Regions from separate parts of the Allobosea sp. 124 genome, predicted to be linked through region 1. Evidence: riboswitches for the same ligand, from Rfam matches in the RefSeq annotation. Region 1 holds a riboswitch; the other holds the start of a gene.
What was found. A riboswitch is a leader RNA that binds a small molecule or an ion and turns the genes downstream of it on or off. The one in region 1 is predicted to bind glycine.
Positions count from the first base shown of each region.

Region 1 (11,428 bases):
ACCAGGTTCTGGCAGTCGTCGAAGGTGCCTTCGACGGCGATGGCATGAACGTTGTCGGCCTCGACCGTCGTCATCTGCCGGCGTTGCACGTCGGAGACGCGGCCCTGCGGATAGAGGATGAAGACGTCGACGCAGCTCAGCCCCTTGAAGGCGTCGATCGCGGCACCGCCGGTGTCGCCCGAGGTCGCGCCGACGATGGTCGCGCGCTCGCCGCGCAAGCCGAGCACATGGTCCATCAGCCGCCCAAGCAACTGCATCGCCACATCCTTGAAGGCGAGCGTCGGGCCGTGGAACAGCTCCAGCACGAACAGGTTGTCGCCGATCTGGTTGAGCGGGCAGACGGCCGGATGCCGGAAGGTGGCGTAAGCCTCGGCGATCATCGCCGACAGCGCCGTGTCCTCGATGTCGCCATCGGCGAGTGAGCCGATGACCCGCTCTGCGACTTCAGCATAGCTCTGGCCGGAGAAGCCCACGATCTCGTCGGGCGACAGCGTCGGCCAGGCCTTCGGGACATAAAGCCCACCATCACGGGCGAGCCCGGCCAGCAGGGCGTCGGAGAAGGAGAGGGCAGGAGCCTCTCCGCGGGTGGACACATGCAGCACGGCGTCGGGTCTCGGTGGTCTGGGCTTTCGGTGATCGTGCCAGAAGCTATAGGCCGCTCCGCCGGTTTGGGCAAAAGGCACAGCGCGGAAAGCCGTTGGTGCAGCGCACCATCATGAGCGCGCCCTCGTGGCGGGCATCCACGTCCTGAACTCAGGCCCCGACCGGCGAAGACGTGAATGATCGGAATAAGCCGGCCATGACGGGAAGAGCAGGCTAGGAACCGCTTCCATCGCTCGCACCCCGGCCCTGCCAGGCAAACGCCGCAAATACCCCGATCAGCGTCGCCGCCAGCCCGAACCAGGTCAGCGCATAGGACAGGTGATTATCGGGAATGCGGGCGATCAGTTCCTTTGCATTGACGCCGGCCGGCGGGGTCAGCCCGTCGCCCTGGCGCTCGGCTTCCAGATAGAACGGCGCGGCTGGTCCCAATCCCAGTGAGGCGGCGATGGCGGTCGGGTCGCGCGTGTAGAATTCGCGCTGCGCCGGCAGGTCGGACGGCGTGAAGGAGCCGCGTCCTTCCGGTGTTCGCAGGAAGCCGGTCACGGTCGCGGGGCCGCTGGCGGGCTTGATCTCGCCGAGCCGGCTCTCCGGAACGAAGCCGCGATTGATCAGCACGACGCCGCCGTCGGCCAGTCGAAAACCCTGGAAGATCCAGCGTCCGAAGCCCGAAAGCTGGCGCGTCCCCGGCCCGCCGGCGGCGATGGTGGTGCGCACGCCGGCGACGGGCCCGTCGATGAAGCTGCCCTGAGCGGTCACCCGCGTCAGGTCGAGCGCGGCTGGGTCGAGCGCTGCCCATCCGGACGCGGCGGGCATTGCGGCAGGCGCGCCGGCGGCTTGCGCGGAGAGCCGGTCGATGAAGACGCGCTTCTCGCTCATGCGCGCGATCTGCCAGACGCCCAGCGTGCACAGGATCGCGACGCCGATGAGCGAGAGCAGAGCCGGCCAGAACAGCCGCCGCCCGGCTCCGGCGCGTGGGGCGACGTCGCTCACGCGTCGGGCCCGCCTTTGTCGAGCCGGCCTTCCTCGGCCTTGTGGGCATATTGCAAGGCGACGGCGAGCCCCTTCATCGGGCGCAGCAGGGCGAGACAGACGATCACGGCGAGCGGCAGCCAGATTACCAGATGCAGCCAGATCGGCGGCTCATAGGCGATCTCGACATAAAGCGCGGCCCCGAGCACGGTGAACCCGGCGATCAGCATGATGAACACGGCCGGGCCGTCAGCCGAATCGGCGAAGCTGAAATCCAGCCCGCAGGCGGAGCAGCGCGGGCGCACCTTCAAAAAGCCGTCGAACAGCTTGCCTTCGCCGCAGCGCGGGCAGCGGCCGGAAAGGCCGGTCGAATAGGGCGAGGGCAGGCTGTGCTGGTCGTCGGCCATGGCGGCCTCCCGAAATGCGAAAGGCGGCCGAGGCCGCCTTTCCATAAAGCTGTCAGGCGTCTCGCCGGCTCAGTGCGCGGCGGGGCCGCCGGCGCCCGCGGCCCAGACATAGATCGCGGCGAACAGGAACAGCCAGACCACGTCGACGAAGTGCCAGTACCAGGCGGCGAACTCGAATCCGAGATGCTGCTCCGGCTTGAAGTGGCCGAGATAGGCCCGGTACAGGCAGATCGCCAGGAAGATCGTGCCGATCACCACATGCGCGCCATGGAAGCCCGTCGCCATGAAGAAGGTCGCGCCATAGATGTGGCCGCTGAAGGCGAAGGAGGCGTGCGAATACTCGTAGACCTGACAGATCGTGAACAGGACGCCGAGGATCACGGTCAGCCACAGGCCCTGCTTCAACCCGGCGCGGTCGCCATGGATCAGCGCGTGATGCGCCCAGGTGACGGTCGTGCCCGATGTCAACAGGATCAGCGTATTGAGCAGCGGCAGATGCCAGGGGTCGAAGGTCTGGATGCCCTTGGGGGGCCAGACGCCGCCGGTGAAATCGTAGCGAAGATAGTTGATGTGCTCGCCCGAAAACAGGCTCGCATCGAAGAACGCCCAGAACCAGGCGACGAAGAACATCACCTCCGAGGCGATGAACATCATCATGCCGTAGCGGTGATGCATCTGGACGACGCGGGTATGGTGGCCCTCGTGCTCGGCCTCCCGCACCACGTCCATCCACCAGGCGAGGAAGGTGTAGAGCACGCCGAGCAGGCCGATGCCGAAGACGAGCGGGCCGAGCTTCATGCCGCCCAGCGTCATCGCCTTCATCCACATCACCGCGCCGGTCATCATGATCGTCGCGCTGATCGAGCCGACGAGCGGCCAGGGGCTCGGATCGACGAGGTGGTAGTCGTGGTTCTTGGTATGGGCCCCGGCCATCGTAATCAGTCTCCGCGTCCGACTTTGCAGCGCTCGTTTCCGGCGCCGATATTTACAGGTTCGATTTGCCCGAGTCACCCGTGCCCGAGTCACCCTTGCCTGGCTCACCCTTGCCGGGGTTGCCCCCGCTCTGGGCGAGCGGCTGCCCCGCCTTGGAGGCGAAATAGGTGTAGGACAGCGTGATTGCCTTCAGCCCGTCGAGCTCGCGATTCGCCGCGATCTCGGGGTCGATATAGAACACGACCGGCGCTTCCAGGCTCTCGCCCGGTTGCAGTGTATGCTCGGTGAAGCAGAAGCACTGGATCTTCACGAAGAAGGCCGCGCCTTTCTCGGGCGCGATATTGTAGCTCGCGATCCCCGTCGAGGCCCGGTCGGTGCGGTTGGTGATCTTGTAGAACACCGTCTTGGTCTCGCCGACGCGTAAGCTGATCTCGGGGCTTTCGGGTTCGAATTTCCAGCCCAGCCCCGGCGCGACATTGGCATCGAAGCGCACCGACATCGTCCGGTCCAGGATCGTGCCCGCGCCGGCCGTTCCCGTCATCGGCGTGCCGCCGAAGCCCGTCGCCTTGCAGAACATGTCATAGAGCGGCACGGCCGCGAAGGAGAGCCCGGTCATGCCCATGGCGACGCCGGCGCAGATCAGCGCCGTGCGGCCGAGATTTTTTGGTGTCTGCGGGGCGGGACGGGCGGCGCTCATCACAGCGGCCTGTTCATGATGGCTGGGCCGGTCTTCACCAGCGTCACCACGAAGAAGAACACCACGAGCCCGCCGAGCACGAGCGCCAGAGCGATCGAGCGGCGTCTGCGGCGCGCCATATCCTCCGGCGAGAAGGCGGCGGGCGCGACCGGCTGTTTGCGCGGCTCGCTCATCCGAACACCTTTGGCAGAGCCCACATCAGGCCGAGACCGTTCTCGACCAGCAGCACGGCGAAAAGCCCGAAGAGATAGAGGATCGAGAAGCCGAACAGCGAATAGCAGGCCTTGACCGCTGCCTCGCCCTCGGTCGTCCGCCAGACGCGGATGGCAAGCGCGATCATCGCCAGCCCGGTCGTGACCGAGACGACGAGATAGGCGAGCCCGCCGAAACCCATCAGGGCCGGCAGCACGGCGACCGGCGCCATCACCAGCGAATACGCCACGATCTGCCGGCGCGTCGCGGCCGGGCCGGCGACATTCGGCATCATCGGAATGCCGGCGCGCGCATAATCGGCCGACTTGACCAGCGCCAGCGCCCAGAAATGCGGAGGGGTCCACAGGAAGATGATTGCGAACAGGACGACCGAGTGCCAGCCGAGATCGCCGGTGACGACGGCCTCGCCGATCATCGGCGGAAACGCCCCGGCCGCGCCGCCGATGACGATGTTCTGCGGCGTCCAGCGCTTCAGCCACATCGAATAGACGACGGCATAGAAGAAGATCGTGAAGGCCAGCATCCCGGCCGCCAGCACATTGGCGACGAGCCCGAGCACCAGCACAGCGCCGATCGACAGCGTCAGGCCGAAGGCCAGCGCCTCGGAGGGCAGCACGCGGCCGGCCGGAATCGGGCGCTTGGCCGTGCGGCTCATCAGCACGTCGATATCGGCGTCGTACCACATGTTGAGGCAGCCGGAGGCTCCGGCGCCGACCGCGATCGCGAGCAGCGAGGCGAGCGCGATCACCGGATGCACCGAGCCCGGCGCCGTCGCCATGCCGGCGAGCGCCGTGATCACGACGAGCGACATCACCCGCGGTTTCAGCAGCGCGAAAAAATCGCGCGCCTCGCCGGTGGAGGTCAGGGCAACGCCGTCGGTGCGGGTGTCGAAGGCAGCGGACATGAACTTCGTCGTCTCGATTCCTGAAAGCGCACGCATGCGCCGTCGGCTGTGTGCGGCTGGGCCGCCCGTCTCCGGAAAGCCCTGGCGGAGGGCGCTCGGGAGAGGGGTGGCGGCGGGCCGGTGGGGCCCGCCGCCTCCTCGTATCAGTGGTCCGAGCCGGTGATGCGCGGCAGCGTCTCGAACTGGTGGAAGGGCGGCGGTGAGGACAGGGTCCACTCCAGCGTGGTCGCGCCTTCGCCCCACGGATTGTCGCCGGCGAGTTCCTTCTTCGAGAAGGCGACGAACACGCCGTAGAAGAAGACCAGCAGGCCGGCCGCGAAGATGTAGGAGCCGATCGACGACCAGAAATGCCAGCCCGCGAACGCGTCCGGATAGTCCGCATAATGACGCGGCATGCCGGCGAGGCCCAGGAAGTGCTGCGGGAAGAACAGCAGGTTGGCGCCGATGAAGGCGATCCAGAAGTGCAGCTTGCCGATCCAGTCGGGGATCATGTAGCCGCTCATCTTCGGGAACCAGTAGTAGAAGCCGGCGAAGATGCCGAACACGGCGCCCAGCGACAAGACGTAGTGGAAATGCGCCACCACGTAATAGGTCGCATGCAGCGAGCGGTCGACGCCGGCATTGGCCAGCACCACGCCGGTGACGCCGCCGACCGTGAACAGGAAGATGAAGCCCACTGCCCACAGCATCGGCGCGGTGAAACGGATCGAGCCGCCCCACATCGTCGCGATCCAGGAGAAGATCTTGATGCCGGTCGGCACCGCGATGACCATCGTCGCGAACACGAAATAGCGCTGCGTGTTGAGCGACAGGCCGGCGGTGTACATGTGGTGCGCCCACACGATGAAGCCGACGACGCCGATCGCGACCATGGCGTAGGCCATGCCGAGATAGCCGAAGATCGGCTTCTTCGAGAAGGTCGAGATGATGTGGCTGACGATGCCGAAGGCCGGCAGGATCATGATGTAGACTTCGGGATGGCCGAAGAACCAGAACAGGTGCTGGTACAGGATCGGGTCGCCGCCGCCGGCCGGGTCATAGAAGGTCGTGCCAAAATTGCGGTCGGTCAGCAGCATGGTGATGGCGCCGGCCAGCACCGGCAGCGCCAGCAGCAGCAGGAAGGCTGTCACCAGCACGCCCCAGGCGAACAGCGGCATCTTGTGCAGCGTCATGCCGGGCGCGCGCATGTTCAGGATCGTGGTGATGAAGTTGATCGCGCCTAGGATCGAGGCCGCGCCGGCGAGATGCAGCGCGAAGATGCCAAAATCGACGGAAGGACCGGGGTGCCCGGCCGAGGAGAATGGCGGGTAGATCGTCCAGCCCGTGCCGACGCCATGCGCGCCCGGGGCGCCTTCCATGAACATCGACATGATCAGCAGCACGAAGGCGGCGACCGTCAGCCAGAACGAGATGTTGTTCATGCGCGGGAACGCCATGTCCGGCGCGCCGATCATCAGCGGCACGAACCAGTTGCCGAAGCCGCCGATGACGGCGGGCATGACCATGAAGAAGATCATGATCAGGCCGTGGCCGGTGACGAAAACGTTGTAGCTCTGGCCGTTGGCGAAGATCTGCAGGCCGGGCTGCTGCAGTTCGATGCGCATCATGATCGAGAGGAAACCACCGACCAGGCCCGCCATGATCGAGAAGATCAGGTAGAGCGTGCCGATGTCCTTGTGGTTGGTGGACATCAGCCAGCGCCGCGATCCGGTCGGATGGGCGTGTTCCTCGTCGTGATGTCCGTGGGCGTGAGCGTGCGGAGCCGCTGTTGCCATCGCCTTGGTCTCCTCGTGCGAAATCGCTTCGCGACAGTCAGTCAAATCAGGTTCGCCGCAGGCCTTGCGGCCCGCAGCACGTTAACGGCTTTCACTTGGTCGCGGCGGCGACCTTGCCGGCGGCATCGCCGGCATTGGCGAATTTCTGCTTCGATTCGGCGAGCCAGGCGGCGTAGCGCTCCGGGCTGACGACGCGGAAGGCGATCGGCATATAGGCGTGGTTCTGTCCGCAGATGAACGAGCACTGGCCGTAATAGATGCCCTCGCGATCGGCCTTGAACCAGGTCTCGTTGAGGCGACCCGGGATCGCGTCGATCTTGATGCCGAAGGACGGCACGGTGAACTTGTGGATCACGTCGGCGCCGGTGACCTGCACGCGCACGACCTTGCCGACCGGAACCACCGCCTCGTTGTCGACGGCGAGCAGACGCGGAGCCTCTTCGGCCGCGATCTTCTTGGTTGCGATCGCCTCGGCGCGCTGCTTCTCGTCGAGCATCAGCGAATCGAAGCCGAAGGCGCCGCCGTCCTGGGCGTATTCATAGGACCAGTACCACTGCTTTCCGGTCACCTTCATGGTGATGTCAGCCTGCGGAATCTCGAGCTGCAGCTTCAGCAGGCGGAAGGAGGGGATCGCGATCACGACGAGGATCAGCACCGGGATCACCGTCCAGGCGACCTCGAGCAGGGCGTTGTGCGTGGTCTTGGAAGGAACCGGGTTGGCCTTCTCGTTGAAGCGCCAGGCCACGTAGAGCAGCAGGCCGAGCACGAAGATCGTGATCACGAAGATGATCACGTTCAGCCAGTCATGGAACCAGTGGATGTAGTGCGCGACCTCGGTCGCCGCGCCCTGCAGGTTCAACTGCCAGGGGCTCGGCATGCCGGTTCCGGCCATGGCGCTGTCGGGGAGCATCGTCGCCGCGGCGGCGGCGAGGGCCGATGCGGCCACGGTGGCTAGGGTCCTGCTCAGAAATCGCATCGATCCGACATAGCTCCTTGTCATGCCCTGCATGGGCCGCCCATCACGAAGCGTCCACCGGGGCGCTGATGACGGGAATTGTTCCATGCGTGGCGAGTGCGACCGCGAGGCCACCTTGCTCTTCGGGATTGCGATAAATCAAAGATCACGCTTGCGCCAGTGGGGCAATGCGGGGTGCCGGCGCATCCCGTGCGGCATAATCGCGCGAGGTCGGCCCGCGGTGGCCCGGTGATGGCCGCTCTCTCCTTGACAGGACCGGGCCTGCATGGTCCCAACGCAATCCACTGCGGGGGCAAAGCGGGATTTCGCGGCGGGGAGCCGGCTTTCCGCCTGAATTCCGCTCTTAACTTCGGTTGTATGTCCGGCGGCAGGGCGTCGGTTTGGAGGAATCGCAAGGATGGGTAGGATCATCGGACCTGTCTGCGCGGCGGCTCTCGCGCTGGCTGGCGCCGCTCTGGCCGCCGGCCCGGCGCTGGCCCAGGGCGCGGTCAAGTCGACGCATGGCGACTGGCAGATGCGCTGCGAGGTGCCGCCCGGCGCCAAGACGGAGCAATGCGCGCTCGTTCAGAACGTCGCGGCCGAGGACAGGCCGAATCTGACGCTTCTCGTCATCGTGCTGAAGACGGCCGACCAGAAGAGCAGGCTCCTGCGCGTGGTCGCGCCGCTCGGCGTGCTGCTGCCGTCGGGGCTGGGCCTCAAGATCGACGACAAGGACATCGGCCGCGCCGGCTTCGTGCGCTGCCTGACCACGGGCTGCGTTGCCGAGGTGGTGATGGACGATGCCCTGCTCGGCCAGCTCAAGGGCGGCAAGAGCGCCACCTTCATCGTGTTTCAGACGCCGGAAGAGGGGGTGGGCGTGCCCGTTTCCCTCAACGGCTTTGGCCCCGGCGTGGAGACCCTGCCGTGAGTGATGCGCTGCTTCGTCGGCCGAGCCTGCTGGCTCTGCCCTTTCTCTGCCTCGGCCTCGCCGGCTGCGGTTCTTCCGGCTCCTCCTCCGGCCAGCCAAGCACGATGCAGACGCTGGGCAATGTCCTGATGTTCCAGTCGACGACGCCGCCGCCGCCCGACCAGTTGCCGAAGGACGACCCGGACGAGCAGTTCATCTGCCCCGAGGTCATCATCGCCGATGGCGGCGCCGCGGTCCGCGCCCAGTCCGGCCCCGACAGCGGCAGCCTGCGCCACCAGATCTCGATCCTCAACGTCGCGCGCGAATGCACGCCCACCGGCAATGGCGGCTTCCGCCTCAAGGTCGGCGTCGAGGGGCGCGTCCTGCTCGGGCCCGCCGGCGGCGCCGGCAGCTATGGCGCGACGCTGACGACATTGGTCTCGCGCGGCACGACGCAGATCGCCCGCCGCTCCGCCCGCGTCGGCGGCACTGTGGCCTCCGGCCAGGGCGGCGTCGATTTCTCGCATGTCGAGGACGGCATCGTGGTTCCCGCCGGCCGCGGCGACGTCGAGATCATCGTCGGGCTGGGCGCCGGCGCGGCCACGCCGGCGCGTTCGCGCCGCCGTTAGGCGCGGCGCGAGACGGCCGCAACGCGAAGACTGGCGTTGATTGCCGCCAAACGAGGCAGCGCCGCGATTGACTAAGACGCGGCGTCTTGTATCTCTGCCAATAGCCGCAACATCCCCGCGGGAGAGACCGGGTCCGGACGTCGTCCGAGCCCGGCGCCGAAGGCGCAACCGCCCCGGAAACGCTCAGGCAAACGGACCGCGTGGGAACTGGCACTCTGGAAAGCGGCGGGGGAAACTCCGCCCACCGACGGGTGTAACCTGTCCGGCGCCACCATGCCGGCACGGGGAAATCTCTCAGGTTCCAAGACAGAGGGGGCGCGTTCCGGACAGTTCCGTCCGGGGCTTGCGCTCGACTCTGGAAGGGGCCGTCCATGGCTACCGACGCCGATGTTGCCGATGCTAATGTTGCCGCCGTCCCGGCTGCGCCTGAGGCCATCGTTCTCAAGACTCCGCTGCATTCGCGCCATGTCGCGCTCGGCGCCCGCATGGTGCCCTTCGCTGGCTACGACATGCCGGTGCAGTATCCGACCGGCATCCTGACCGAGCACAACTGGACGCGCGAGAAGGCCGGCCTGTTCGACGTCTCGCATATGGGGCAGTGCTTTCTGGTCGGGCCCGATCACGAGACCACGGCGCGTGCGCTCGAAGCCCTGATACCCGCCGACATCGTCAATCTCGCACCGGGCAAGCAGCGCTACTCGCAGCTCCTGAACGAGGAGGGCGGCATCCTCGACGATCTGATGGTGACGCGGTCGATCGATCCCGATGAGGACGGCGCGCTCTATCTGGTCGTCAATGCAGCCTGCAAGACCGAAGACTACGCCCATATCGAGGCGCGACTGCCCACCAATGTGAAGCTGATCAAGGCCGAGCACCGCGGCTTGATCGCGCTTCAGGGTCCGGCTGCCGAAGCGGCTCTGGCGGCCATCGCGCCCGAAGCCGCCGGGATGGGCTTCATGACCTCGCGCAGCATGAAGGTCGCCGGCATCAAGGCCAATGTCAGCCGGTCCGGCTACACCGGCGAGGACGGCTACGAGATTTCCGCCGCGGCGGCGAAGATCGGCGAGATCTGGGACACGCTGCTGCTCGACGCCACTGTCAAGCCGATCGGGCTGGGCGCGCGCGATTCGCTGCGGCTCGAGGCCGGGCTTTGCCTCTACGGCCACGACATCGACACCACGACCTCTCCGGTCGAGGCCGCGCTGACCTGGTCGATCCAGAAGCGCCGGCGCGAGGAAGGCGGCTTCCCGGGCGCTGCGCGCATCCAGCGCGAATTCGCGGAAGGCGTCACCCGCATCCGCATCGGCCTGCTGCCGGAAGGCCGGGCGCCGGCCCGCGAGGGCGCCGAGATCGCCACGCCCGAGGGCGAGATCGTCGGCAAGGTCACCTCCGGCGGCTTCGGCCCGACGCTGAACGCGCCCTGCGCCATGGGCTATGTCACCAAGGCCCACAGCGCGCCCGGCACCCGGCTCGATCTGATCGTGCGCGGCAAGCCGCTGCCGGCCGTCGTCGCCGCGATGCCCTTCGTGCCCAACGGCTACAAGCGCTGATCCCCAAACAACCGCTGTCCTTTCCGGAGACTGATCCCATGGCCGAGACCCGCTACACCAAGGACCACGAATACATCCGCATCGAGGGTGACACCGGCACGGTCGGCATCACCGACTACGCCCAGGGCCAGCTCGGCGACGTCGTCTTCGTAGAGCTCCCGGAGATCGGCAAGGCCGTCGCCAAGGGCGGCGAGGCTGCCGTGGTCGAAAGCGTCAAGGCGGCGTCCGAGGTCTATGCGCCGGTCTCCGGCGAGGTCGTCGCGGTCAATGGCGAGCTTGAGGCCGCGCCCGGCGCCGTCAACGAGGACCCGGCCGGCAAGGGCTGGTTCCTGAAGCTCAAGCTCAAGGACATGGCCGAACTCGAAGGCCTGATGAGCGAGGCCGAGTACCAGAACTACATCAAGACGCTCTGATCGACGGCAGTTTGGTCACCCCGGCTAAGCGGCAAAGCTGCGCCGATCCGGGATCCATTCCAGAACGCTTCAGGAATGGATCCCGGCTCCCCGCTTCGCTCCGTCCGGGATGACATTGCAGATCGACAAGACGCCAGCACTTCACATCGTCCCGGAAAGCTCTCATGCGCTATCTCCCCCTGACCGACACCGACCGCGAGGACATGCTCGCGCGCATCGGCGTGCCCGATGTCGACGCGCTGTTCTCCGATGTGCCTGACGGCAAGCTGCTGAAGGCGCCGCTGGACTTGCCCCGCGCCAAGGGCGAGCTCGAGGTCGAGCGCATCATGGCCCGGATGTCGGCGCGCAACGTCGCGGCGTCCTCGGTGCCGTTCTTCGTCGGGGCGGGCGCCTACAAGCACCATGTCCCGGCGACGGTGGACCACTTGATCCAGCGCTCGGAGTTCCTGACCAGCTATACGCCCTACCAGCCC
Region 1 is NZ_PZZM01000001.1:500,529-511,956, reverse strand. Features, by position in the region: gene thrC (threonine synthase) at 1-602, opposite strand, end outside; gene C8D03_RS02445 (SURF1 family protein) at 817-1,593, opposite strand; gene C8D03_RS02440 (DUF983 domain-containing protein) at 1,590-1,979, opposite strand; gene C8D03_RS02435 (cytochrome c oxidase subunit 3) at 2,049-2,912, opposite strand; gene C8D03_RS02430 (cytochrome c oxidase assembly protein) at 2,965-3,609, opposite strand; gene C8D03_RS26350 (hypothetical protein) at 3,609-3,782, opposite strand; gene C8D03_RS02425 (heme o synthase) at 3,779-4,726, opposite strand; gene ctaD (cytochrome c oxidase subunit I) at 4,870-6,501, opposite strand; gene coxB (cytochrome c oxidase subunit II) at 6,593-7,477, opposite strand; gene C8D03_RS02410 (invasion associated locus B family protein) at 7,875-8,384, shown strand; gene C8D03_RS02405 (hypothetical protein) at 8,381-8,992, shown strand; glycine riboswitch at 9,101-9,201, shown strand; glycine riboswitch at 9,202-9,312, shown strand; gene gcvT (glycine cleavage system aminomethyltransferase GcvT) at 9,364-10,542, shown strand; gene gcvH (glycine cleavage system protein GcvH) at 10,581-10,955, shown strand; gene gcvPA (aminomethyl-transferring glycine dehydrogenase subunit GcvPA) at 11,120-11,428, shown strand, end outside.

Region 2 (11,428 bases), 2.8 Mb from region 1:
GAAGCCTCCGGCCTCCGCCACCAGATCGTGACGGCCGACCAAGCTGACCGGCTGCTCCGCCAGCTTGTGGGTGAGGAAGGCGCGCTCGGGGTCGGCGGCCGGCGGCTGGTTGGTCAGCACCGCATCGAGCTGATGGGCGCCGAGCGCGCGCAGGAGCTCCGGGGTCGCGCCTGATTTCAAAACGACCTCGACATCCGGCCGACCCAGGATCGGGCGCAGGAAGGCGAGCTGGAAATTGCGCGACAGTGTCGCCTGCGCGCCGACGCGTAGCACATGCCGCGACAGGCCGCTCTCGCGCAATGTGCCGAGTAGATCATTCCCCGTGGCGAAGATGATGTCGGCATGGTCGCGGGCGATCCGTCCGGCCTCGGTTAGGAGCAGGCCGCGCCCAGCGCGCTCGAACAGCCGGTGGCCGAGTTGCCCCTCGAGCCGCTTGATCTGCACGGATAGGGCCGACTGCGTCAGGTTGAGGCGCTGGGCAGCGCGCCCGAGATGCCCCTCCCGCGCGACCATCCAGAAATAGCGCAGATGATTGTAGTTCAGCCCAGACATCGTTCGATCATAGCGAACGGAATAGCGCAAACAATGAATTTTTAGCGCGTCAGTGTCGGTGTTATTGCGGTGCGAGATCAGCCAGCCCGTGAGCCTCGCCGTGCCCCATCTCGCGCTCCCGCTTCTCGCCCCGGCAATTTTTGCTGCGAAGGCTCTGTTCCTGCTGCACCGCGAGGCGTCGCCGGCGAAGGGGCAGGGGCCGCTGGCGGAGATCGCCGCGGCGCTGGCGCTGGTCGTGGCCCTCGGGGCGGCCGTCCAGCTCGCTCTGTCGGGACCCGCGACGCTGACGCTGCTCGCCCCCCGCGGCCTCGGCCTATCCGTGCGCCTCGACATCGTCAGCGTCACCATGCTGTTGCTAATCGGCTTCGTCGGCTGGGTCGTCCTGCGCTTCAGCCGCAGCTATCTCGCCGGCGAACCGGGGCAGACGCGCTTCACCGGCTGGATCTGCGCCACGCTCGCCGCCGCGCTCCTGCTCGTTTGCGCCGGCAACCTGCTCCAGCTTCTCGGGGCCTGGATCGCGACCAGCATCTGCCTGCGCCGGCTGCTGCTGTTTTATCCATCGCGGCCGGCGGCGCAGCGGGCGACCCGCAAGAAATTCGTCGTCGCTCGGCTGGCGGATGCGGCGCTGCTGCTGGCCTGCCTCGTCCTGTTCGCGGGCTACGGCACAGGCGACATCGGCGCGATGCTGGCGCAGGCCCTTAGCGGCCCGGTGCCAGTCGGGACGGGCTGGGCGGTCGCGCTGCTGGTGACGGCGGCGCTGCTGAAATCGGCGCAGTTCCCGGCCCATGGCTGGCTGGTGGAGGTGATGGAGGCGCCGACGCCGGTCTCGGCCCTGCTGCATGCCGGCATCATCAATGCCGGTGGCTTCCTGCTGATCCGATTCGCCGATTTGCTGCTAACGACGCCGCGCGCGCTGGCGGCGCTGGTGCTGATCGGCGGGTTCACCGCCCTGCTCGGTAGTCTGGTGATGCTGACCCAGTCCGCGATCAAGACCTCGCTGGCCTGGTCCACGGTGGCGCAGATGGGCTTCATGGTGCTGCAATGCGGGCTGGCGCTCTTCCCGCTGGCGCTGCTGCACATCGTCGCCCACTCCCTCTACAAGGCCCATGCCTTCCTGTCCTCGGGCTGGGCAGTGGAGCAGGTCGCGGCCACGCGCCGCCCGGGGCCGGTCGCGGTGGCCGGCATTCGCGTCGTCGCGCAGTCCTTCGCCTTTGCGCTGGCGCTCTACGGCCTGCTCGGGCTGGGCTTCGGCTTCGCTGAGAAGTCGCCGCAGGCGATCGCGCTCGGCGCCATCCTCGTCTTCGGCGTCGCTTATCTGATCGCACAGGGCCTGGCCGACTCCGCGCCACGCGCACTCACCCTGCGGACATCGGCGGCGGCCATCGCCGCCTCGCTCTCCTACTTCCTGCTCCAGCGCTTCGCGCAGTGGCTGACCTCGGCGACGCTGCCGCCGATCCCGCCGCCGACGGCGCTGGAATGGGCGCTCATCGTGCTGACGCTGCTCTCCTTCGGCGGCGTCGCCTTCGCCCAGGCGCTGTTTCCGCACTGGGCGGGCCACCCGGCCCTGGCCGGGCTGCGCGTCCATCTCGCCAACGGCTTCTACGGCAACGCCATCTTCGACCGCTTCACCGGCGGCTGGGCGCGGCCCAAACCTTCGCTCCCGACCAGCGAAAGGAGCCCGTCATGAACGCGCAGCCCGGACATGACGCCCTGCAGGCTACCCTGTTGACGCAGGCCGATCGCGCCGCCCGCATCATCCCGCCACTCTGGCCGCTCTCGGCCTCTGTCGCTGTCAACCCATTCCTCGGCCTCGCAGGGGAGACGCTGCCCGGCGCGGCGGCGCGCCTCGGCCGGGCCGGCGGCATCCCCGTCACCATGCCGCGCAGCTTCTACCGGGAGCGCTGGTGGGCGGGTGAGATCACGCCGGCCGATCTTGCCGCTGCCATCGTCGACCGTCCGGGCGCGCCCGGTCTCGCTGCGGTCGAGGCGGCGCTCGCCGAGGACCCGGCGCCCGTAGCCCCGATCCCGACCGTCGCCGCGCTCTGCGCCGACGCCACCGGCATCGACTGGCCCGGCTTTATCGCGGACCGGATCGGCGCATGGGCGTCGGGCCATTTCGATCTCGGCCAGGCGATCTGGCCAAAGACCGCGGCGACCGGCGCCTATGAATCCTGGCGCGCCTTTGCCACCCAGGATCTCTCGCCCGAGATCGCGGGGCTGAAGGGCTTCTGCCTGCGCATCTCGCGGGAACCGCTCGCTGCCCCGGCAGCGATCAGGCGCGCAAGCCTTGCGCTCGGCCTGCCGCAAGCTGCCGCCGAGTGCTATTTCACCGCACTCCTGACCGGGCTCGGGGGCTGGGCGCAATATGCCCGCCACCTGCACTGGCAGGCGGAGCGCGACGGCGGCACCGACCCGACCATCACCGACCTACTAGCGATCGCACTCGCTTTCGAGGCGGCTCTGCAGGCGCAGTTCGGGCGGCAGATCGCCGATCCTTGGCGTGAGGCGATCGAAGCCCATGCCGAACCGTTCGAACCCGGCAGCGACCAGATCATCGACGCGCTACTGCAGGAAGCCTATGATCGCGCCGCGCAGCGCCGGTTCTTCACGGCCTGGCGGCCAGCCGTCACTAAGAAGGAGCCGCCGGCGCGCCCCTCGGTGCAGGCCGCCTTCTGCATCGACGTCCGCTCCGAGATCATCCGCCGCGCACTGGAATCGCTCGATCCCGGCGTGGAGACTCTGGGCTTCGCCGGGTTCTTCGGCATCGGCGTCTCGCATCGCAGGCTCGGCTCCGTCGGTGGCGAGGCGCGGTTGCCGGTCCTCTTGAAGCCGGGGCTCGGCTCCTTCACCTGCGACGCCCCCGGCGAGGCCGCCGAGGATCGGCAGCGCATCGGCGCCCGCGCCCGGCGCGCCTGGGGTCGCTTCAGGCGCGCGGCAGTTTCGTCATTCGCCTTCGTCGAGGCTAGCGGGCCGCTCTATCTCTGGAAGCTCTTCCACGATTCCGTCACGGCCGATCACCGCCCGAACGGCGACTGGGCTGCGCCGCAGCTCGACGCTTCGCTCACGGCGAGGCAGCGCATCGAGATGGCGGCGACGATACTGCGGGCAATGTCGCTGACCTCGCGCTTCGCCCGGCTGGTGCTGCTGGCAGGCCATGGCGCCCGGCTCGTCAACAACGCCCATGCCAGCGCCCTGCAATGCGGCGCCTGTGGTGGTTTCCCCGGCGACGTCAACGCCCGCCTGCTGGCCTGCCTCCTGAACGATGACGAGGTCCGCGTCGGGCTCCCGGCGCAGGGGATCGACGTACCGGCCGATACACGTTTCGTCGCGGGTCTGCACGACACGGTCAGCGACGAGATCACGTTGTTCGACCCCGAGTTGCTGCCGGCGTCGCATGCCGCCGATCTTACCCGGCTGGACTCGCTGCTGGCGTCCGCCGGACGCCTCGCCCGGACCGAGCGAGCGCTGCACCTGCCCGGCGCGACCGGCGAAGGCGACGTCGCCCGGCGTGGCCGGGACTGGGCTCAGGTCCGGCCGGAATGGGGGCTGGCTGGCTGCAAGACCTTCGTCGCCGCGCCGCGCCGGTACACGGCAGGGGCCTCCCTGGCGGGGCGTGCCTTCCTGCACAGCTATGACTGGCGCGCCGACAGCGAGTTCAAGGTGCTCGAGCTGATCCTGACGGCGCCCGTTGTCGTCGCAAGCTGGATCAGCCTGCAGTATTACGGCTCCGCCGTCGCACCGCTGGCCTTCGGCGCTGGCAACAAGCTGCTGCACAACGTCGTCGGCGGGATCGGCGTCTTCGAGGGCAATGGCGGCCTGTTGCGCGGCGGGCTGCCCTGGCAGTCGGTCCATGACGGTGAAGCACTTGTCCATAAACCGCTGCGCCTCTCGGTCGTCATCGCCGCCCCGCGCGAGGCGATTCTCGCCGTCCTCGCGAAGCATCCGGATCTCCAGGCGCTATTCGACCACGGCTGGCTGACGCTGTTCACGATGGACGATGCGGGCCGTCTGGCCTGGCGCTACCATGCAACGAACGGCTGGACCGATTTTCAGATTGAAAACGATACGGGGCGCTTGGCGGCCTGAAGCCCATGAGCGGACGCGACTATCCGAGGATGGCCGGTATCCGTTAGAAAAACCCGAGGCGTCGAACATGCCGATGTCGTGATTGAAGGGATTTGATAGAGGCCCGCCCCGGAACCGTAGTTAGTCAAGGGCCTTCTCAAGCGGTCGCTGGAGAGGTTAGCAATGAATCGAATCGCCCTAATGACGCTGGCCGTGGTTTCCGGCTTGACGCTGACCGCCTGCAATCCATTGGAGACGCAGCCGGTAGGTAACTCAAGCGTCCCGCAGCCGGCCAAGTCCGTCAAACTTAGCCGGTACGTCGGCAAATGGTACGAGCAGGGCCGCTATGAGGCGAGCTTCCAGAAGGGCTGCGAGGGTGTCACTGCCGACTACGCCACAAAGCCGGACGGCTCATTATCGGTGGTCAACTCTTGCCGTCAGGGCGGCTTGAACGGTCCGCTCAAGACGGCTGAGGCTTCGGCGCGCGTCGTCGATGGATCAAATGGCTCAAAGTTAAAGGTAACGTTCTTCTGGCCGATCGAAAGCGACTATTGGGTCCTCGACCGCGCGGACGATTACTCCTGGTCCATGGTCGGCGAGCCTTCGGGAAAATTCCTTTGGATACTCACGCGCGCCCAAAAAATTGACACACGGCAATACGAAGCGTTGACCAACCGCGCGCGCGCGATGGGCTACGACAAGCAGTTGCTTCGACGGACGCAGCAGTAGTCGTCTTCCCGTCGAGATCACCGAGCCATCCACCCCTGCCGAGGCCCGCGCAGATGAATTTGCGCGGGCTCCTTATCGCGGCATCAGAGCGTTGTGAGGGCCGTGCTGCCAATTGAATCGTTCGCCGATCGTGTCGAACTCCTCGGTGCGATGACCACCGTGGCGCCCACGGGAACGCGGTTGAACAGGTCCATGATGTCCTGATTGAGCAGCCGGATGCAACCGCTGGAGACCGCATCGCCGATGGTGTGAGGCTCGGTCGTGCCGTGGATGCGATACAGGGTGTCGCGGCCATCTATGTAGAGATACAGCGCGCGGGGGCCGAGCGGATTGTTGACGCCCCCGGCCATTCCCTTCGCCCATTTCGCGTTACGGATCGGATCGCGCTTGATCATGCTGAGCGTCGGCGTCCAACTGGGCCAGACCGCCTTGCGTCCCACGGTCGTTCGGCCCGACAGGTTCATCCCGTCCGCGCCGACCCCAATCCCGTATCGGATCGCTCTGCCGTTTTCGCGCACCAGGTACAGGAAGCGATCCTCAGTATCGATGATGACCGTGCCCGGCTGCTCTCGGGTATCGTAAGCGACTTCGCGGCGCAGGAACTGGTCGTCCACGACCGAGATGTCGGTCGCCGCAATGACATGCTTGTCGCCGACGATCTCACCGTACAGCGCGACGTATTGCGGATCGAGCGCCGGCGGGCTTGGCGCGGTCGCGCTCTGTGTCAGCGAACATCCTGCGCTAGACAGAGCAGCAGCCAGAAGGCCGACGAACTTGAGGTTTCTGAGCAGACGTTCGCGGCCGCTCGGGGGGACGGTAGAAGACATGACGGAACTCCTTCCGCGCATGACATGCGCGAGCCCCCTCTGTCATTGGCCTGAGAGTTTCATCGGGCCGAACCACTCGACACCGACTTACACCGTGGGCGGGAGCGTCGCTCCGCTTTTCAGAGTCTTCTTAGCAAGCGGTTCGGGTGCCTGAGAGTTTCCGGGGCGGTTGCTCCTTCGGCGGTCTTGCGACGCTCTCCCGCTTTGCTGGATCGAGGTATCAAGATGCTCTGAGGCGGATGTGTGGAAAAATGAGCCGGAAACATGGCGACTCTACCCTGTTGTATAAATCTCACGATATTAGCCGGATCCGCCACAATCGTGCGGTTCATTGCGTCCGGGATATCGGCGAGGGCTGCGCCGGCGGCCCTGCCTCGGGTGAGACGGCCCGCCGCTGTTGCTGCCCTTCTAACTGAAGGCCATATGCGCGGGGGTTCCCTCGCGGGCGGACGACTACCCGAATGCCCCGTCGAGCTGTCGCGCGCGCTGATCCAGAACGCTCCTTCGTCATGACAGTAGCCGGCGCCCGCGCCACCGATGTCGGCGTCCTTGACGGCAGCTCGATCACGGTCGACCGAAGCGTAGTCGCCGGCGATGGTGCCGTTATCGTTGCAGTGAACGGTGAGCGCCGCATCAAGCTAATCCGCATTGCCGGCGCCCGCAAAAGTCTCGCGTTCGGCAACCAGCGCTACCCCGACTACGATCCGGTCGACCGGGATCGAGCGGTCGAACAACGACGGCTGAAAGATTGCCAGGACGATGCGCGGTGTTCCAGGCTTCCCCCGGAATCGGACCTCTCGGATGTCGGCAACCGGTAGCTTCAACCTTACCTGGGAGCAGACGTTCCAATCGTCTGCTAAGGGCCGATTTTGTTGAAGAAGTCGGTGTTGCTGCGAGCTTGAGGTTCTGATTCAGTCGTCCTTGTGGAGGGCGGCGCTATGATGGGCGAGCGGACGGTTGCACAGGAGGCACTGTTCTACGAGTTCAGCTTGAGCGGCATGTCCCGGCTGGCCACCTGCGGCGCTCCATCGACCGCTTCGTTGATCTGTCCGGCATTCGTGCGCATCTACGCCCCTACTACAGCGACACCGGCCGGCCCTCGATCGATCCCGAACTGATGATCCGGATGTTGATCGTCGGCCACTGCTTCGGCATCCGCTCCGAGCGCAGGCTTTGCGACGAGGCCCATCTGAACCTCGCCTACCGCTGGTTCTGCCGGCTCTGGCTCGAGGGCGATGTGCCCGACCATTCCACCTTCTCGAAGAACCGGCACGGCCTCTTCCGCGACAGCGATCTGCTGCGCGAGGTCTTCGAGACGACGGTTCGACGAGCATGGCGGATGGGCTGGTCGGTGGCGAGGGCTTTGCGGTCGATGCCAGCCTGATCAAGGCCGATGCCAATCTGCAGAACGGGGCGCCCGGCAAGGATGGGTTGGCGCCTGAGGCCGCCAACCATGCGGTGCGCGAGTATCTGGCCGTGCTGGACGATGCCGCCTTCGGCGCGGCGACGCCGGTCGTGCCGAAGTTCATCTCGCCGGCGGACCCGGCCGCACGCTGGACGGCGGCCCATGGCGGGCAGGCCTTCTACGCCTATGCGACGAACTATCTGATCGACCTCAAGCATGCCGTCATTATGGACGTGGAGGCGACTACGGCCGTGCGGCAGGCCGAGGTCGGCGCCGCGCGAACCATGATCGGGCGCACCCAGGACAGGTTCGGCACCTGGCCCGAGAAGCTGGTCGCGGACGCAGCCTATGGCTCGGCCGAGAATCTCGCCTGGCTGGTGCACGAGCGCGGGATCGAGCCGCATATCCCTGTGTTCGACAAATCCCAGCGCCGGGACGGCACCTTCAGCCGGTCCGACTTCGCCTATGATCATGATCGCGATCTCTACATCTGCCCGGGCGGCCAGGAGCTTCGGCAGTTCCGCCGCTGCTTCGCGGTGCCGCGCGATGGCATCGATCGTGAAGGCCTCATGCGCTACAGGGCGAGGAAGCGCGACTGCGATGCCTGCTCCCTGAAGCCGCGCTGCTGTCCGAAGGAACCTGCCCGCAAGCTTCTGCGCTCCATCCGCGAGGGCGCCCGCGACATGGCGCGCGACATTGCTGCCACCGATGCCTACGTCACCTCGCGACGCGAACGGAAGAAGGTCGAGATGCTGTTCGCGCATCTGAAACGCATCCTTAAACTCGACCGCCTGAGACTGCGAGGACCATGCGGTGCCCGCGACGAGTTCCTCCTCGCAGCCACCGCCTAGAACCTCAGAAGAATGGCGAAGTTGATGCCGTCGGGAGTGTCGCCTCTGGCGGCATGAGGGAGAAGGCCCTCTCACAACCCCTCCCGTGCTCCTCACGAATGGCGCCGACACCGACTTCTTCAACACAATCGGCCATACTCGTCCGTTCCGTCGAAGAGCAAGACAATGCATCCGGGTCCGTTTCCGTACTGCACGATAGAGAAGGCTTGTCGGAACCCGCTTACGGGCCCCCCCGGGGATGAGCAGATGAAGCTATTCCGGGCTCTCGCACCGAAACGGAATTCCGATGACGACTCTGAACGATGGCGCAAAGGTAGCCGAGGATGAGGCGCGACCAACCGCCGGGGATCTTGCGCGGTATGCGCGAGCACAGACTGAGCACTGAACATGCCGGAATGTTCCCGATGTGGCAGGCGGCGCTGGCGCATGCGCTGCTGCTCGACCATGACGGCGACCGGCTCCATGTGGACCAGGGGGCCTGAACAGCCGCCAGCTTGCGGAAGGCGCGCGCTCGATGGCGCGGATCTTCGCGCTGCTGATCGGCGAGGCTCCGGCCCGTAACGAGCAGGAGCTCGGGCAGAAGATCGAGATCTACGAGACGATGAGCTTCCTGCCGGGCGACATCGAGTGCTCGCGCACAGCCTGGCTCGTCGAGCTGGCCATGCATCTCGATTCCGTCGATCTCGGCATCGAGCTGAGCAAGGCGCCGGTCGCGACCGGCTCCGAGAGCGTGCAGTAGGATCGCCGCAATGACCTCCTTGATCGTGTACGATCTCGAGACCAGCGGACTCAGTCCGGCCTGGACGGTGCAGCTTCAGGCCGCCCACACGCGGCATCATCCCGGTCATTCCGCACAAGACGAATGAGAAGGACAAGCCCGGCTTCGTCGCGAAAGCCCTCCATCGCGGGCGTGCCCGCATCGAGCAGGCCGTCGGCAAGCTCAAGCGCTTCAAGCGGGTCGCCCTACGACGCGAGAAGATCAAGCTAAACTTCACAGCCATCGTCGCCCTCGCAGCAGCCTCCGTCTTGGTCAAATCCGTCCATCGCCTAGATTTTCGTCAGGCTCCAACGGGATTGATCTTTAACAAATTATTCCTTGCGCAACTGGCGATACTCATCAAAGGCAGGATGGCGAAAGCGTTCAATAGTGACCAATCAGGGGTTGATTCCGTATCTCGGGCGGGCTGTCAGTCTCACACTGTTCGTGACCGGTCTTGTGCATATCAGGAGCGGCTTGTTAGGGCCGGTCTTGGTGACGGTTGCCCTCATCATCATCTGGTTTCTGCCGACAAAGCCTCGTCCGCAGGACGCGCTCGCGCCGCATCGTCTGCCGGCAGTGATCGGGCCGGATCTCCTCTGCCATTTGCTGACCGGCTTCGTCATTGCTCTACCGTTCTGGGCAGGCGGGGACGCCGGCTTTTCGCGCTCCGGCATCAATGTCATGGCGATCATCACCTGGCCCATGGCGCTTGGCGGCCTCGTGCTGGTCGCCGTTGCAGCCGAAAATACGAGCCGCTTGGTGCGGATCGAAGACGATGCGCTGGAGGTCGCGACCGCCTGGCGACGCCAGCTTATCCGCTACGCCGATATCGCATGGATCGAACCTTGGCGCCGCGGTCTGCCGCGCGTGCTGCGTGTGCTTGCGCCATTGCTGGCGGCAAGCGGACACCTGACGGCGGCAGGCGGATTGATGCTTGCGCGTGATTCGACGGGCGTCGGTCTGAAGCTCGCCGATGGGCGAAGCATTGTCATCCAGCGTGAAGCGTTCGAGAAGCCGTTGCAGCGTCACCTGCATGTCCTGAAGAAGAAGGGCGTGCCGATGGCGGCCGAGGGGGAGCAAACATGAAGGCATTCTTGACAAACATCGTTGCGGGGCTCGCAGCTCTCGGGGCGCTTTTGGCGCTGGCCACGCCGGCCCGTGCCCAGACCTGGACGGGCCACCGACTCGCAGAGGTGACGTTCGAAGCCCCGGCAGACTGGCGCGCAACGAGCACGCGCGACCGCGCAATCATCCTGGCCGATTCCGCCGGGCGCGAATTGCGTGTCGAGTGGTGGGTGCAGGACGAACCGATCCTCGGCTACGACGACATCGTCTCCCACAAGCGAATCACGGTTGGCGGCAAGCGGGCGACGTGGAAGCATTCCTCCTTTCCGAACGGGCAGACTGTTACGGTCGTCCTTGACGAAAAGCGGAAGGACGGGCGCCAGCTCCTGATCTCGCTGGAAGCTCCCGGCCGCGACGCGACCGCTGCGATCCGCCTTTTCGACGACGTCCTGGCTCGGGTTCGCTTCGGGGGAGCGGCAGGCCAAAGCGGCGCGGTGACTGCACCGCCAAGTACGGCGGCCGTCGCGCCCCGGCAACGCGAACGGACACCGCTTTCGCCGCAGATGCAGGCGATCGCGGCACATTTCGGACAGGACTGTGAGGCCGTTGCACTCGCCTCCTGGTCACATCCGGCGCTCGCTGCCATCCGCAAGCGCAAGCAGGCGCGCATCGAATGGGCGATGCTCTGCCGCAACCAGAGCCATCCGGTGTTTGCGATGACCTTCGACTACGATCCGCAGGGTCGCACCAACGATTTCTTCATGCCGCTTTATGACGACGTGCTGAAAGCCGGCGGCGGCGCGGCGTTTTCCTTCGTTTCCTTACGGGACAAGCTGATCATCGACGTCGCGTTGGTGGGTAAGGACCAGATCGATGTCAACTTCAGGGACGTTCCGCAACTGCCGCGCGCCGAAAACCCAGGGGATGGCAAGGCGGCCCCGTCCGCTGCCAATCCCACGGAGAAAAGGTCTGGTCCGCCGGTGCGGGAACAAAGTGATGTGCGGCTGTTTCTCGGCCGCGCCTCCTTCAGCGCGCCGGCGGAATGGGAAATTCGGGCCGATCCCGACCAGGCCGCCATCGGCTTCATCCGCCCGGACAACAAGGCTGAGATCATGGTTCTCCTGTGGCCTGAAGCGCGGCCCATGCCGAGCGAGGGCGTGAAGCAGCTCGAACA
Region 2 is NZ_PZZM01000001.1:3,255,082-3,266,509, reverse strand. Features, by position in the region: gene C8D03_RS15465 (LysR family transcriptional regulator) at 1-552, opposite strand, end outside; gene C8D03_RS15460 (proton-conducting transporter transmembrane domain-containing protein) at 641-2,239, shown strand; gene C8D03_RS15455 (YbcC family protein) at 2,236-4,638, shown strand; gene C8D03_RS15450 (lipocalin family protein) at 4,801-5,346, shown strand; gene C8D03_RS15445 (L,D-transpeptidase) at 5,430-6,173, opposite strand; glycine riboswitch at 6,302-6,385, opposite strand; gene C8D03_RS15440 (S24/S26 family peptidase) at 6,683-6,991, shown strand; partial or broken gene C8D03_RS15435 (IS1182 family transposase) at 7,112-8,429, shown strand; gene C8D03_RS26980 (hypothetical protein) at 8,789-8,911, shown strand; gene C8D03_RS15430 (hypothetical protein) at 8,944-9,168, shown strand; gene C8D03_RS26850 (hypothetical protein) at 9,577-10,275, shown strand; gene C8D03_RS15420 (hypothetical protein) at 10,272-11,428, shown strand, end outside.
Region 2: linked by a shared signal. The riboswitch ahead of C8D03_RS15445 (L,D-transpeptidase) and the one ahead of gcvT (glycine cleavage system aminomethyltransferase GcvT) in region 1 are both predicted to bind glycine.